DNA from 2 places in the Pseudoalteromonas sp. SS15 genome. Region 1 is predicted to be linked to the other one. Evidence: riboswitches for the same ligand, from Rfam matches in the RefSeq annotation. Region 1 holds a riboswitch; the other holds the start of a gene.
What was found. A riboswitch is a leader RNA that binds a small molecule or an ion and turns the genes downstream of it on or off. The one in region 1 is predicted to bind lysine.
Positions count from the first base shown of each region.

Region 2: it holds a riboswitch for lysine, as region 1 does, so the genes downstream of both, lysC (lysine-sensitive aspartokinase 3) here and dapA (4-hydroxy-tetrahydrodipicolinate synthase) in region 1, are expected to answer to the same signal.

Region 1 covers NZ_JBMMUD010000007.1:50,426-58,175, forward strand. The annotation lists gene ilvG (acetolactate synthase 2 catalytic subunit) at 1-912, opposite strand, end outside; gene AAEU28_RS15055 (TraB/GumN family protein) at 1,427-2,311, shown strand; gene AAEU28_RS15060 (hypothetical protein) at 2,451-3,071, shown strand; lysine riboswitch at 3,268-3,460, shown strand; gene dapA (4-hydroxy-tetrahydrodipicolinate synthase) at 3,575-4,459, shown strand; gene AAEU28_RS15070 (2,3,4,5-tetrahydropyridine-2,6-dicarboxylate N-succinyltransferase) at 4,471-5,211, shown strand; gene AAEU28_RS15075 (PLP-dependent decarboxylase) at 5,211-6,416, shown strand; gene AAEU28_RS15080 (succinylglutamate desuccinylase/aspartoacylase family protein) at 6,425-7,537, shown strand; gene AAEU28_RS15085 (phospholipase A) at 7,718-7,750, shown strand, end outside.
Region 2 covers NZ_JBMMUD010000001.1:53,263-61,012, reverse strand. The annotation lists gene AAEU28_RS00275 (sodium-dependent transporter) at 531-1,853, opposite strand; gene AAEU28_RS00270 (hypothetical protein) at 2,031-2,348, shown strand; gene lysC (lysine-sensitive aspartokinase 3) at 2,392-3,738, opposite strand; lysine riboswitch at 3,820-3,993, opposite strand; gene nhaD (sodium:proton antiporter NhaD) at 4,124-5,371, opposite strand; gene AAEU28_RS00255 (hypothetical protein) at 5,521-6,783, shown strand; gene AAEU28_RS00250 (condensin complex protein MksE) at 6,770-7,321, shown strand; gene AAEU28_RS00245 (ATPase) at 7,318-7,750, shown strand, end outside.

The DNA.
Region 1 (7,750 bases):
TTTGCGCTTGCCAACTTCTGCTGGGTCAATATCAAGATGGATTACTTTCGCCTTCGATGCAAACTTAGCCAAGTTACCTGTTACGCGGTCGTCAAAACGCGCGCCGATACAGACTAAAACATCACATTCTTGTACAGCGAGGTTGGCAGCTTGACCACCATGCATACCTAACATGCCTAAATCATATTCATAGTCAGGTAAAACACTGCCTAGCGCTTTTAATGTTGAAACAGCTGGCATGTGTGTTTTATTTAAAAATTGCATCAGCTCAGCTTGCGCGTTCGCGTTGTGCACACCACCACCCACATAAGCCACCGGTTTTTTCGCTTGTGCTAGCAGTTGCTCCGCTTTGACAACTTCGTTCATGTCGAGCTCGGGCGCTTCTTCTTCAAGCGCAAGCCAAGGGTGAAATGGCACTTGTGCTAGCTGAATGTCTTTTGGAATATCAACCAACACAGGGCCCGGACGACCTGATAACGCTAAATGCATGGCTTCTTGCAATACCTCAGCTAAGTCTTCAGCGCGCTCAACCATGTAACTGTGTTTTGTACATGACAAAGACATACCTAACACGTCAACTTCTTGGAATGCGTCAGAACCGATAGCCGCCGTAGGAACTTGCCCTGTGATGGCCAACACAGGCACTGAGTCCATCATGGCATCGGCAAGTGAGGTGATTAAGTTAGTTGCGCCTGGGCCCGACGTAGCAAAACATACCCCTAACTTGCCAGTACTGCGGGCATACCCTACTGCCGCAAATCCCGCACCTTGCTCATGACGAGTTAGGTAATGTTTGACAGGCGCGCCATACAACGCATCGTAGATTGGCATGATTGCCCCACCAGGGTAACCAAATACCTCTTTAACGCCATGTTTGGCTAGTAAATCTATTAGTAACTCTGCGCCTGTCATCTTCGTTCCTCATTCCCAATCTGACTGCTATTTAACTTAAATTCGACCCTAAAACGAAAAAGCCCCCCGGACTTTTCAGTGCGGGGGGCTTTTTGCTTAATACTTTTCTTTCAGCACTAACCAGCCCCCGCGGTAATAATAATCACCACGTTGATAATCACGACTAGTAGAGAATGTGCTGTTTTGAGCATTTAAAAATCACCTGAATTATTTACGGCAACGGTATACAATATTCATCGCGTTGCGTTCTTTTTCTATTAGTACCGCGAGTTGCCTATTAAGTCAACAGCAAACCCTATGTTATTTACAGATTTAAAGCATCGCCAGGTGCATTTAAAATCCAATAAAATTAAAAATAAGAAATAAATATCCAACCAACTTAAAATAACTCCGCCTTATTCAATACATACAAAATTTAACAACACATTTTTTGTTTATTCAAAAAATCACCAAATCTCCCTTTTTTATACAAACTTGTTATTATGTTGGGGAAATTTTTTTACAAGGGAATACTATGTTCAGCACTGTAAACCGCGTTTTTTTTACGCTGCTTTTAGCTTTTTTAATTGGCTTTTCTAGTCACTCCGTCGCACTTTCTCCGGCCCTGTTCAAGGTCGAAAAAGCGGGTGTCACATCTTATTTATTTGGCACGGTTCATGTTGGTGATAAAAGCATGGATGGTTTACCAAAGAAAATCACACAAGCGATTGAGCAAACTGATGAAGTTATCGTTGAAGTAAACGTTGAGGCACTCAACGCATTTGAAATACAAAAACGCTCCATTCCTTTTATGACTTTACCGCACGGTAGAACGTTAAAAGATGAAATAAGCACCGAGCACTTCGAAGCATTAAAGCAATATTTTGCAGCAAAACAGATCAATATTGCGCTTTTTGAAAACCTAGCACCTTGGGCTGTGATGGTCACTATGATGCAGATTGAGTATCAAAACCTGGGCTACCTAGAAGACTATGGGATCGACAAACAGGTCATTGCCCATGCTAAAAAGCACAATAAACCTATCGGCGAGTTAGAAACTTTAGAGCAACAACTTGAAATGCTGAGCTCACTAGGCGTAAAAAGCGACTTGATGATAAGCACTACGCTTGCGCAATTAAAAGATGTTGAACACTACTTTCTAGATTTGGTTAATGCCTGGAAAAAAGGCGATATGGACACCTTAAACAAGTATTACCAACTTAGCTTTGATGATTCAGACTATGGTAAGTTCAGTGAAGAGGTAATGCTGACTCAGCGTAATAATAATTGGGTTGAGCAATTAGCTCCAAGATTAACAAAAGAGTCGTTATTTATTGCTGTGGGTGCCCTTCACTTACCTGAAAAGCATGGCTTAATCACTCAATTAAAAGCACAAGGCTTTAATGTAACTCGCTTATAAATCAGCCAGTTAAAAAGCTACCGCTAAGGCAATCGCATTTCTTTTCGCTGTTGCCTTAAAAATTTTTTAAATTCTTTTAAACCTTTTTCAACCCACCTGTCGTCTAACTTATTAAACAACATCAATCAGGGTGACGACGATGAAAAAATTATTATTAGCTGCTTTAACCTCTGCTGTTATTTCTGCGCCAGTTTGGGCCGAAGATTCTAGAACAATTGAGCAATCATTTAATCTTGAAAACAGCACAGAATTAGAAATTGATTTTCCAGTCGGCAGCCTAGAAATGACGAGCTACGATGGCGATCAAATCCAAGTCACCATTCGTTTAGAGCCAAAAGATAATGATGGCTGGTTTACTGATAAAGTCGATTTAAGCACAGTACAGCTAAAATCTTCGCGTCAACGCCAAGAGTTATCACTGTCTATTGATGATGATAATTTAGAGCAAACTTGGGAGGTCAAAGTACCTAAAAGTATGCGTCTAGATGTTGAAGTCGGTGTCGGTAAAATTGAAATACAAGCACTTGAAAATACTGCGGATGTTGAAGTTGGTGTGGGCAAAGTGCGTATCGACACAGCCATTGATGACTTCAAACAAGTTAACCTTGAATCCGGTGTAGGTAAAACGAGTCTATCTGGCTTTGCGGGCAAAGCTCAATCTCATAAGAAAATGGTCAGCTCACAAACAGAATACTTCGGCTCTGGCCAATATAACTTAGAAGTTGAAGTGGGTGTAGGCAATATCAAAGTGCGCCACTAAGCCACGTCTCTTAAATTAACAAACTCCCTTTGCCCGGTCTTGCACCGGGCTTTTTGATCTCTTTTACACCCATGTTTATAACCTCAGGTTTTAAAGAGATGATTTTTTAATCCACTTTGCTTGACACCTAGACGGCTAAAATGTTTCAATGCCGCCTCACCCTATTTGAGCGCAGTGGAGCATTGTCTCGGCTGCCAGGGCTGGAAGAGGTGCGTTATTCAGGTAGCGCGGTTGAGGAGAGCAAACTCCATTGATGCCGTAGCGAGGGGAATTAACGCCGAGAAGCAAGCGTATTTGCTAGACGTTTACTTCGGGCGACTGGGCTGAATCCCAGCGACTGTCACCAATTGCGCAAGACGCAAGAATTTTGGTGGAGAGCTTCTGGTCTTAGAATAAATAAGGCCAGTTTGCCTTATCTTTTTTAAGTCCATTGCTCTTCGAATTTTAATTGTTCGAAGTGTGGACACCCTCCTTACTCCGAACATGATATAAGTTCGGTAGAGATGAAATCACAACACGATTTATCCAACTATCCGTTATGGACGGCTTTGGTTACGCCTTTTGACGCGCAAGACCAAGTTGATTTTGACACACTCACAGTACTCGTTCGCCAGCAAGAACAAGCTGGTAATGGCATCTTATTGCTTGGTAGCACAGGTGAAGGCTTAGCACTTACGCTGCCTGAACAACAAGCGATTGTTGAATTTGTTTGTAACTTGACCCCTAACGTACCCCTTATGGTTGCGGTAGGTGGTATCAACTTACAAGAACAATTAGCTTGGGTTGAGTTTTGCAATCAGCACCCTATTCACGCTTACCTACTTGGTTCACCGCTTTATGCCAAACCGGGTGTAATTGGTCAGACTCAGTGGTTTGATGCATTACTTAACGCCACTGACTTACCTTGTATGCTTTACAACGTACCGGGTCGCAGTGCCGTCGAAGTGTCACCACAAGTGCTCAAAAACCTCGCACACCACGACAACTTATGGGCGTTAAAAGAAGCCAGCGGTGACATCAGTAAGTTTGAGCAATTCCGTGAAGCTGCCCCTGAGCTGGCCATTTACAGTGGCGACGATGGGTTGATCCCTTACTTTGCTCAGGCAGGCGCAAAAGGCCTAGTTTCGGTTGCAGCCAATGCCTGGCCAGCGCAAACCGCTGAATTCGTGCGCCGCTCTTTAGCAGGTACTTATCCGAACTTATTCACCACTTGGACGCAAGCCGTAAATAGCTTGTTTAGTGTCGCCAACCCAATTCCTGTCAAAGTGCTCATGCACCAACAAGGAACTCTGGCAACACCGAATCTTCGTCCTCCTCTTACGCACCTAGAACTGCAATGTAATGCAGCGATTGAGCGTGCAAACGACACAATTTTATCTTGGAATTAAGGCAGTAAAACATGAGCTGGTTAGAACTATTAAACAATTTAGAAAACGGTAGCGTACGTGCGGCAACTCAAGACGAGCAAGGCAACTGGCACGCCAACGTAGAAGTAAAACAAGGCATTTTAGAAGCATTCAGAAACGGCACGAACGTTGAATTCCCAGGTGGCTTTGTAGATAAAGATAACTTAGCACCACAAGGTTTCAATGCAGAACAAAACGTACGTATGGTACCAGGTGGCTCAAGTGTGCGTCGCGGCGCCTATGTGGCATCTGGCACAATCATTATGCCACCAGCGTATGTAAACATCGGTGCATTCATCGATGAAGGTACTATGGTAGACAGCCATGCGCTAGTTGGCTCATGCGCACAAGTAGGTAAAAACGTGCACCTAAGTGCAGCTGTGCAACTAGGCGGTGTATTAGAGCCTGTTGGCGCCAGCCCAGTGGTTATCGAAGATGATGCGTTCATCGGTGCTGGCTGTGTGATCGTTGAAGGTGTAGTTGTTAAGAAAGGGGCTGTACTTGCACCAGGTGTCCGTTTATCTGCAACCATTCCTGTTTATGACTGTGTGAACGAGCGCGTATTAGAAAAAGGCGAGCCAATTCCTGAGAATGCGATTGTTATTCCGGGTTCTCGTCCATCTTCAAGTGCATGGGGCCGCGAGCAGGGCTTAAGCATGTCATGTGCGTTAATTGTTAAATACCGCGATGAGCAAAGCGATGCGTCTTTAATCCTTGAAGAGGTATTACGCTAATGAGCTTTTTGAGCACACAGCTACGTCAGCATATCACTGCGATCAGTGAGCAGAACGACACACCGTTTTTTGTCTATGACCTAGATGCGTTATACGCGCATTTAAAACCACTGACAGTGCAATCTGTGGTGAAGTTATGGTATGCCGTTAAAGCCAACCCTCTTTCTAAGGTGATCCAAACCTTAGATAAAGCGGGCTTTGACTTTGACGTAGCAAGCAGTGGCGAACTTGACCAAGTATTGCGTCAAGGCGTGGCTGCTAACCGTGTGCTCAACACCGGACCTGCTAAATCTAAAAAGCAGCTCCAACACTTTTTGTCACAAGGTGTGCGCACCTTTGTGGCAGAAAGTTTGAATCAAGTGGCTTGGTTAAACCAAGCTGCGACAGAACATCAGGTGCAGTTGCGCATTCTACTGCGTGTGCAATTGCGCTGGCCCGATGGCGAAAAGAACCCGCTTGGTGGTGACAGCTTAACGCCATTTGGTTTAGGGCTTGAAGAGTGGCAACAGCTGAGCATTCAAGACTACCCTGCGCTTAATTTCGTTGGCCTGCATATTTTCCAATGGGGCAATATGCTCAGCACCGAAAAACTCGCTGAACTTTGGTCACAAATGGTCGCGCCACTGACCAATTTAGCTGAGCAACTTGGCTTTACATGTCAAATTTTAGATTTAGGCGGCGGTTTAGGTATTCCTTACACAACCGATGCTGATCGCCTCGCTTGGCCAAAGTTAGTCGATGCACTGGCAACCATTAAAGCCGCGGCTGGGGTTGAAGAACTGTGGATGGAGCTAGGCCGTTATGCGGTAGGTGAAATCGGCCACTACGTTAACCCTGTGGTTGAGCAAAAGCTTAACTATGGTGAGCACCAACTGATTGTCGCGGGCGGTATCAATCATGTGTTACGCCCTGCTGTGACAAACCAAGCATTTCCGGGTGAATTGTTACGCCAATCTAGTGCACCATCACAAGATTTCCTAGTACATGGCCCACTATGTACCGCACTCGACAGTTTGGGTAAGCACTCACTACCTGAAGATATTAACGAGCACGACTGGGTGGTATTCAGTCAATGTGGTGCTTATGGGTATACCGAAAGTATGCCGTTCTTTTTATGTCATGAATTGCCTGCTGAATACGTGATTGAGCAAGGCCAAGTTGTCTGCGTGCGTGAGAGCCAAAACGCCGCAAGTTATTTAGTGTAGATGAACCCATGAATACAATTACTCAAGAACACATTCAAGTTGGCGAAATTGCCAACGGCTTACCTTTGACCATTCCTGTGTATCGTTTACAAGGCAATGGCAGTGGCCCAAAAGTGTATATTCAAGCCAATATGCATGGTGCAGAAGTGCAAGGTAATGCCGTTATTTACCAATTGCTTGAGCAGCTAAAAACACAAACACTGGCTTCAGACATCACTTTAGTGCCTTATGCGAATCCGATCGGTTGTAATCAAAAGTCGGGCGAATTTACTTTAGGTCGTTTTGATCCGATCACCGGCACCAACTGGAACCGCATGTATCACGATCACAGCAAGTTGATCGAGTCATTTGTAAGCAAACATTTAGACTCGCCAGAAGATGAGATCAAAGCAAAGTTCCGCGCTCTGCTTGTTGATCAGACCCAAGCGTTTCTAGATCAACCCGCTTATCGCGTGAATACCGGCAAACGGATCGCAGTAACCTTGCAGCGTTTAGCACATGAAGCTGACATTGTGTTAGATCTTCACACCGGTCCGATCTCGGCAAAGCATTTATACTGTCCGGAATATGCGAAAGCCAGTGCGAGCTACTTTGACATTGAGCACGTGCTGTTGATCCCCAATGAATTTGATGGCGCGATGGACGAAGCGACTTTTTGCCCTTGGTGGCAATTAAGCGAAGCCTACAAAGCGCAAGGTCGCAACATTCCTGTATGGGTTGAAGCTTTCACCGTTGAACTTGGCTCACAAGAGAAAATCGATTTAACCGAAGCCAAACTCGATGCCGAAAGTATTTTAAGTTACCTAAACCACAAAAAAGCGTTTATCGGTGCTGAGTTTACGCCTAAGCCTATTACCCGCTATGCCTGTATGCTTGATGACTATTTGGCGTTTTATGCCCCTATGGGTGGCATGGTCGAGTACAACGCCGAACTAGGCAGTCATATAAAAGCCGGTGACACCATTGCGAAGATTTTACGCATGGAACAATACTTATCAGAAAAGCCATTACATGAAATCACGTTAGATACAGATGCCATCACCATTTTGCATTTTGCTTCGGCCAGCGTGAATCAAGGCACTGAACTCTATAAATTCTTCACAAACTATTTCGAGCTGTAAGGCTTCACCTTATTGCGTGAGAGTAAGCACCTTTTATTGAGTGTCGCTTACTAAGGTATGGCGGCTTATGCCGCCCGCCTTTTTCTTGTTTTTCATTTACAACCCAATTCGTTTATTCACGCTAACTTCATGCATCTCATGTATACTCATTTTGTTAAAGGAGCATACAAAGAGGCAACCATGCGCTACCTACTCACATCTTTGAGTATTTTA
Region 2 (7,750 bases), on a different contig from region 1:
ATAAACATTAGTGCTCTCTTATAACTTCTTTTGATACCCTACCTATCGAGCAGTAAAAAATTTAGAGATTATGCACAAAAGCCCTGATTACCCTCGAAGATTAATAAACTACAGTTCGCAGCTTTAATTTCAGTTCCACTAAGAAGCCTATTACTTTTGGCTCTGCTCACAGCAGTTTAAATTCCTCTAAACTTGGATAAGTTTCAACCTCAGTCTGTTTGAAATAACCCCTGAAACATTGCTTAAAAAATCCACACCATCAGACTATAATCTTTAGAAAACAAGGCGAATTTACACATCAGTTTTTTGTGTAAGTACAAGCCGTTTTAATTGAGATTAGCCGCTGTCATTTAATTTGTTATTCACAGCTTAGGCGATTTAGGAATGCTCTTTATATTCTTAATTGGTTTTTAAATAAATTAATAAACATAAAAAAGCCCCAACAAATGTCAGGGCTAAATTATAAATTTTTAATGTGTAAGTGCTTTCTACTTAATACAAACTAGCTTGGCTTTGCTTGATCATATTGCCTATTTCAAAGCTACATTCACAAACACCGCGGTCATTAATACCGGGCATACAAAGCGAACATATTGCGCAAAGTAATAATGAAAACCGCTACTTGCTTCTAAAAGCTTATTGCCTCTTTGCCACATCCAGCCGACTGTCAAAAAGTAGAACAGTCCCATTAAAGGTAATTGATATTGTGTGAAGACACTGATAATTAAACCAAATAGCCATTCAAAATTAAGTATAATCGTCGTTGAAACCAACATAATCACTAGAGTTACCCAAATTGTGGCACTTTTTCGTTTCAAACCATGGTTTTCTACTAAAAAAGAAACGGGTATTTCAGTAGAAGATATTGTAGAAGTTAATGAAGCAATAGACATAAGTACGAAAAAGGTTAGACCTACAAATAAGCCAATTTGCCCCATGTTTATAAATAGCTCTGGCAAAACAGCAAAAATCAAGCGCCCTTCCCCGATCAACTTACCATCTTGAAAAACCTCAACGCCACTTTGCTGTGCAACAAATATTGCAGGAATGATTAATAAACCTGCAAGAAAAGCAACACCAGTATCAAGCAAGGCAACACTTGCTGTTAATTTAGGTAAATTTTCATTTGGTTTTAAATACGAGCCATAGATCATCATGCAGCCAACCCCTAATGAAAGTGAGAAGAAAGCTTGACCCATAGCAGCAATAACCAAATCAGGATCTGTTACTTTTGAAAAATCTGGTACTAAATAAGCCTTAAAGCCTTCTATAGCACCGTCAAGCGTTGCCATATAGCCGATTAAACCTACAAGTAATAACAATAATAAAGGCATTAATCTTCTAGACCATGCCTCTATACCAGACTTAACACCTTGCAAAATGATACTGGCAGTAAGCAACAACATAAGCGGGGTGAAAATGAAATTCCGCAATGTTGAATCACCTTTTAAGAATGTTGCGAATTCATCTAGTTCTAATAGCCTTGCAAGTGGCTCAAGTGAAAAGGCCAGCATCCAACCAGCAACGATCGAATAAAAACTTAACATCACAATGGCACCACATAGGCCTACATAACCTGCTGTAGCGCCCACTTTAGGGTTGCTATCCTGCCATGCTTGTTTAAGTGCTTTAACTGGATTAGATTGTGCTTGGTGACCTATATACAACTCAGTGTACAAAGCTGGTAATGCCAAGAGAAATATAACCACAAAGTACACTAATAAGAATGCACCACCACCATGGTTTGCAGCTTGGGTGGGAAAGCCCCAAATATTTCCAAGCCCTACAGCAGCACCAGCTGCTGCCAAAACAAAGCCTAAGCGACTTTGAAAGCCATCACGCAATTGAGCCATTTATACATCTATATGTTTATTATTGTTAAGTGACGATTATACGCAACTTAGCTGATTTTGCTAATAGACTGCGTTTAATTACTACAAGCTATTAGTAATAAGGCTAAATAAATTTGCATAGTGAAGAAAATCTTCTGTAATCTGATTTTCGCCAGATCCACTCACAAGGAATTCGCAATGTTATTACCAAAATTAGGGCATAGACTCGCTTTACTTTCTTTACTCCCCGCTTTTGTGCCGGGCGCAATGTCGGTATTCGGTTATTTCATCACTCTAATTGGGCTAATTGTTTGCGTGAGTTACAGTCAAAGTGCGCCAATGTGCTTTTTGCTCGCAAGCAACCTTTCTGTAGTTAATGTATTTATAGTCAACGATACGTTACGTTTCATTGAGAATGAATCATCAATTACATTAATCGAGCAATGTATAGCAATCTCTATAGTATTTGTGATAATTGGCTATGGCATGTATAAACAAAAAATCGGTCAAAGTTGAACAGAATGACCGATCATAATGCTTTTAAATTGTAAGCAGGTTATCAGCAAGCTTCTAAAAGTTGCGCATGAATTGATTGAACAACCTTATCTGATTCACTTTGCTCAACTAAGAAACACAAATTGTGTTTACTAGCGCCATGGCAAATTAATCGAATATTGAAGTCTTTAAGTACATTCATAAAATTCACTTCGTGTTGACGAAGCTGGATCTCAGAACCTATCAGGGCAACCAATGTCAGATTTGTTTCTACAGTTACATGACAGAATTCACTCAGCTCTTCTAAACACGCTTGATCAAGTTCAGGTCTAGATGAACTCAATGCATTATCAAGTGTGATGGCAACACTGATCTCAGAAGTGGTTACCAAATCTACCGAGATATTATATTTACTTAAAATAGTAAAAATTCGCGCTAAAAAACCACTTGCTAATAACATTTCTGGGCTCTTTAATGTTAAAAGAATCTGATTCTTACGTTGTGTAACAGCTCTGATCCCAGCTTTTGATTCAGTTTCTTTTTCAATCCAAGTACCGCCAGCTTGAGGTTCGCGGCTAGAACCAACAAAGACTGCAATACCACTGCGACTAGCTGGTAAAATGGTTGCTGGGTGTAATACCTTTGCACCAAAAGTGGCCATCTCAGCCGCTTCATCAAAGCTCAATCGTGCAATCGGTGACGCTTTTTTACATAAACGAGGATCTGTGCTGAATATGCCTACAACATCAGTCCATATCTGTACACTTTGTGCACCTATCGCTTCAGCCAGTAACGCAGCACTATAATCTGAACCACCTCGACCTAGCGTTGTTGTCTGACCATACGTATCACTGCCAATAAAACCTTGGGTGACTAGCACTTTGTCTGCAAGTTGTGGCATTAAATGCTGCTCTGCTGCGTTTGCAGTTGCACTCACGTCAGGCGTTGCTTTACCAAATTGGTTATCAGTTTTAAGTACTTGGCGTACATCAAACCTGTCAGCAGCAACACCTAGGTTACGTAACACTTGAGTAAATAAAAAAGATGATAAGCGCTCACCAAAACTAAGCATTTCATCACACTGCTGTGCGCTTAACGCAGGGAGTTCAGCCAGTTGCTCAAACTCGATAATTGTTTGAGAAAAGCCGGTTGCTAAGTCTGCATCTAGTGTCAGTTTTTCTAAAATGGCGTCCTGGATATCAAGTACAGCTTTAACAAGGGTTTTACGCTCTGCTAAATCAGCTTTTTGCTGAGTTAATGTCACTAGGTGATTAGTAACACCAGCACTGGCACTCACTACTACAATACGTACTTGATTATCATCATGAATAATTTGTGCACAGCGATGCATTGCTTCAAAATTGGCGACACTTGTACCACCAAACTTAGCAACTGTGAACTGGGAAGTCATTTTATCTCCTTTATGAACACTGTGTGTTCAACATCAATAAGGAGAACTCGGCAAGAATATACGGATAGATTTGATATGCTCATTGCCAGAAGCTCTCCACCATAAATCGGTGACAGTTCCGAGGATTCAGCCTCGTAAACCGAAAAATAGCAGCGACGTACTGATATTCTTCTCGGCGAACACTTCCCTCACTGACTGTCATCGGTATACGTCACCTCAAACCAGCTACCTAAGTTTCGCGCCTCTTCTGTTTATTTTGCGTAATCTAAGCTGAACTTAGGCAAAATAAAACCCGCGCAAAAGCAAGTTTGTGCGGGTTTTTAAAAAGTAACTTTTAGACGTCTAGGTGTCAAGTACTGTTTTAACAAATTTGTACTTAACGCTTCTAAATCATCATGCCTGCGTAATAAGCACCTACATACCCTACTGAATAAGCTATAAGTAGATAAAAGAACATACGTAAGTAGCTCACAAATGTCAGTGCTTTAACCTTGTTCATCGCAATTATACCCGCAGCAGAGCCGATTATTAGCATTGAACCACCAACACCCGTTGCATAGGTAAACATTAGCCACTGCTGTGTAGACATAGTGATATCGGCTTTTAAAAGCGCCGCAGTTAAAGGCACGTTATCTACTGCTGCAGACATAATACCAACAATGTAATTCGCATACTCGGGTTTTAGATAGTCATACAACTGAGTGAATTTAACCAAGAAACCCACTTCTTTCAATGCGCCAACGACCAGTAAGATACCGACGAAGAAAAGTAACGTGTCGTATTCTATCTCGCGAATGTAGTCGATAATTTTGCGGTTTACGTCTTTTTTACGCATTAAGAACTGAGCAACTAAGAACATCAGTGACAAACCAAATAACATGGTTAACAAAGGTGGAACTTGATACTCAACACTCAAGAATAAAGTAGAAAATACCGTTAATGCAAAAATACACGCTATTGTCACATCCGTTTTCTCAATGCGACGTGTTTGTTCTTTTTCAAACACAATCGTTTCATTCATACCAAATGACAGCAATGTAGCCAACACTATTACACTCACAATAGCTGGAGCTACAAGCAATAATAAGTCTGGAATGGTTACTTTATCGGCAAGAAATATCATAAGTGTTGTCACATCGCCTGTGATCAATGATACTCCCCCTGAGTTGACACTAAATATGATTAAAGTTGCATATTTAATAAGCTTCTTAGGGTCTAATTTCAACGACATAACAACAGCTAATGAAATAAGCGTTGCTGTAATATTGTCTGAAATTGACGAAAATACAAAAGCGGCAATGCCCACCAGGAACATGAGTTTACGTTCACTGATTTGTGATGGCATGACACGGTGCACGATATTTTGTATAAAGCCTTTAGAGTTTAGATAAGCGACGAAAGTCATGGTGGCCATTAAAAATAGCCACAAGGTTGCTATCTCTAATATGTTGTGGTTTAGCTCATGTTGTACATTTTCTGGGCTTTGACCATGTATCGGAGAGATAAAGGCGATAATCCAACATAAAGTACCAAAAAAAAGTGTAGTTTTGGCCTTGTTTACATGGATTATATCCTCTATAACGATGAGCACAAAAGCTATCGCTATCAGTGTTAGGATTATAGTAGTAACCATAATGCGTAAACAACCTGTGTTTAAAAATTAACAAAAATGGTGGGGTAACGTAAGTCGGCGCAGATTCTAGCATTTCAGGTACATGTAAGCTATCAATATAAGTATAAAATACGGTCTTTTTTCACAAAAAAGACACAAAGTGGAAAAATATGATCCCAGCGAAGAAAGTTTTAAATACGCTCACTGAACACTGGTCAGTCATTGAGCTTTTGTTTAAACGTTTCAAAATGACTGACTTCAGCATCAAAGACGTTCAAAACATCATAAAAAACAAAAATCCTCATTGGAAAAGTGACAAAATATTCAAGGAAACTAATAAATTATTAAATCAGGAAATAATCATACCACTGGCAAAATCGTCACAATTAGAAATCAACAGAGCGATTGCTGAGTTCATCAGTTTCTTATTACAAGAAGAGGACTTAGGCCTTGCTGCAGAAATAACGGTTTTAGTCACAGATCTTGAACGACTCGGTAACCGCCTAGCACAATCGGGGGAAGATGGAGACTTTACTGAGTTACGTCGCTTTAGCCGCATTATGGACGAGCGAGTGCGTAAAATCGTCAAGCTGTTTAATCACAATGAAAACGCTATCTTTAACATTGTGGAGCAAGCAAAGTCTGATACTAGCCATGTTTCACTCCAAAAGCGTTATAAAGCCGTGATAGAGGCATTCGACGAGTATATTGAGCCCATGCTGGAAATGGTCGATATACGAGGTGACTTTCACCGCTGCTTTAGCCGCATAGAAATGCAAATTAGTGCTCAGATAGAACACATTGAACTCTTTGGCCGTGGCAGTGTTGATAAGCGTATGCTAGAGCAACTTCGTACTCGAATTCTTGATATGCATCTAGTTGGTCGAGAAAGTCTGCGTAAAAGTGCTGATATGCTGATGCCATTGCGAGAAGAACTAAGACGTAACAACCTGATTACGCGACAAGCATCTAAAGTACTAGGTCTTATTCGTAAAAACGGCGTTGATCGTACATTAAGTGCCGTACAGCCTGAGTTTGTCTCTGATATTCAACGCTTTTCATTAGGCCAACAACGCCACATGGTCGCCTACATGGCAAGCCTAGTAGAGTTTGAGCATGACGAATACGAACTTCCCGATCAAAACGATGTGCCAGCCTATCAGAGCCCAAATATTCCAGATTACAACAATGTAAGAACAACTTTCTCAAAAACAGGCAAAAAACGAACGGCGATTTTAGGTTTCTTATCTGAACAGTACCCAGATCTCGAAGCCGATGAAATGCTGTTTTTATATCAAAAGTTAATCAACGATACAGATCTCGAATTACAACAGGACGAACAACGCACAAGCGTGTCTATTTCGGGACAGACATTCAAACTGTATCCATTTAATGCCGCCAACAAGCAAGAACAAAAGAATGACAAACATTAATTTAACTGATTTATCAGAATTACAAACCATCAATAAAAAATTGGTTAGCGGGTATCACATCAGTGAACAAGACACCACCTTATGGCAGCAACTAGACCAAAACATTGATGCTTACCAAGCCTTATTTACTGCGCTAGGTCACGATCTTATTCATGATGCCCGAGGTTTTTATTATTTAGGTAGTGATGAGAGCACCCCAAACATGGGTAAAATTTCTCGTGCCATTGCATTAACTATTTATATTCTTATTGAGCATTATGCGAACCAAGGAAAAGATCCCCTTCGTGCCCTATTTGATAACATCGCCGATTTAGAGCTGATGCAGACACTGGTACAAATGAATAAACACCTATTTGACCAGCTCGAAATTTTTTCAGGCTCAGAGCTTCGTAAAGACGTGTATTTACGCATGGTGCGCTTAGGGCTGGCTAAAGAAGTTGAGCAAGGCTTTGTATTACTCGCACCAGTATATAGGTATATAGACGCATTAATGGAAGTAAATGACAACAACTTTGACGAACTCGAGGAAGAAGTATGAGTAAGTTATATGGATTAAGTAAGCTTGCACTGCTAAATACTGCGGGCTATGCAAAATGTGTGATCCCGCTAAATAAGAGTGCCTCTATTTGTGCACCGAACAATACTGGTAAAAGCTCGGTGATTAATGCACTGCAATTTCCACTGATCAACGACCTGCGTTTAACTGAGTGGGATGGTCACGATTTAGAAGAAACACGTAAGTTCTATTTCTCTAGCGATCAAAGTTATATCTTACTTGAAGCTAATCTACCCCACGGTGATGTCGTCATCGGTGTTGCAGGTTTAGGCAAGATTGCAGGTTACGCCCACCAGTTTTTCTGCTACCCAGGTAAGCTAGATTTAAATGATTTCACGCAAGATAAAAGCATCATTAAATATACCAAGCTGTTTAATCACCTTGAGAGCAAAGGCAAAAAAGCGGTCGAAT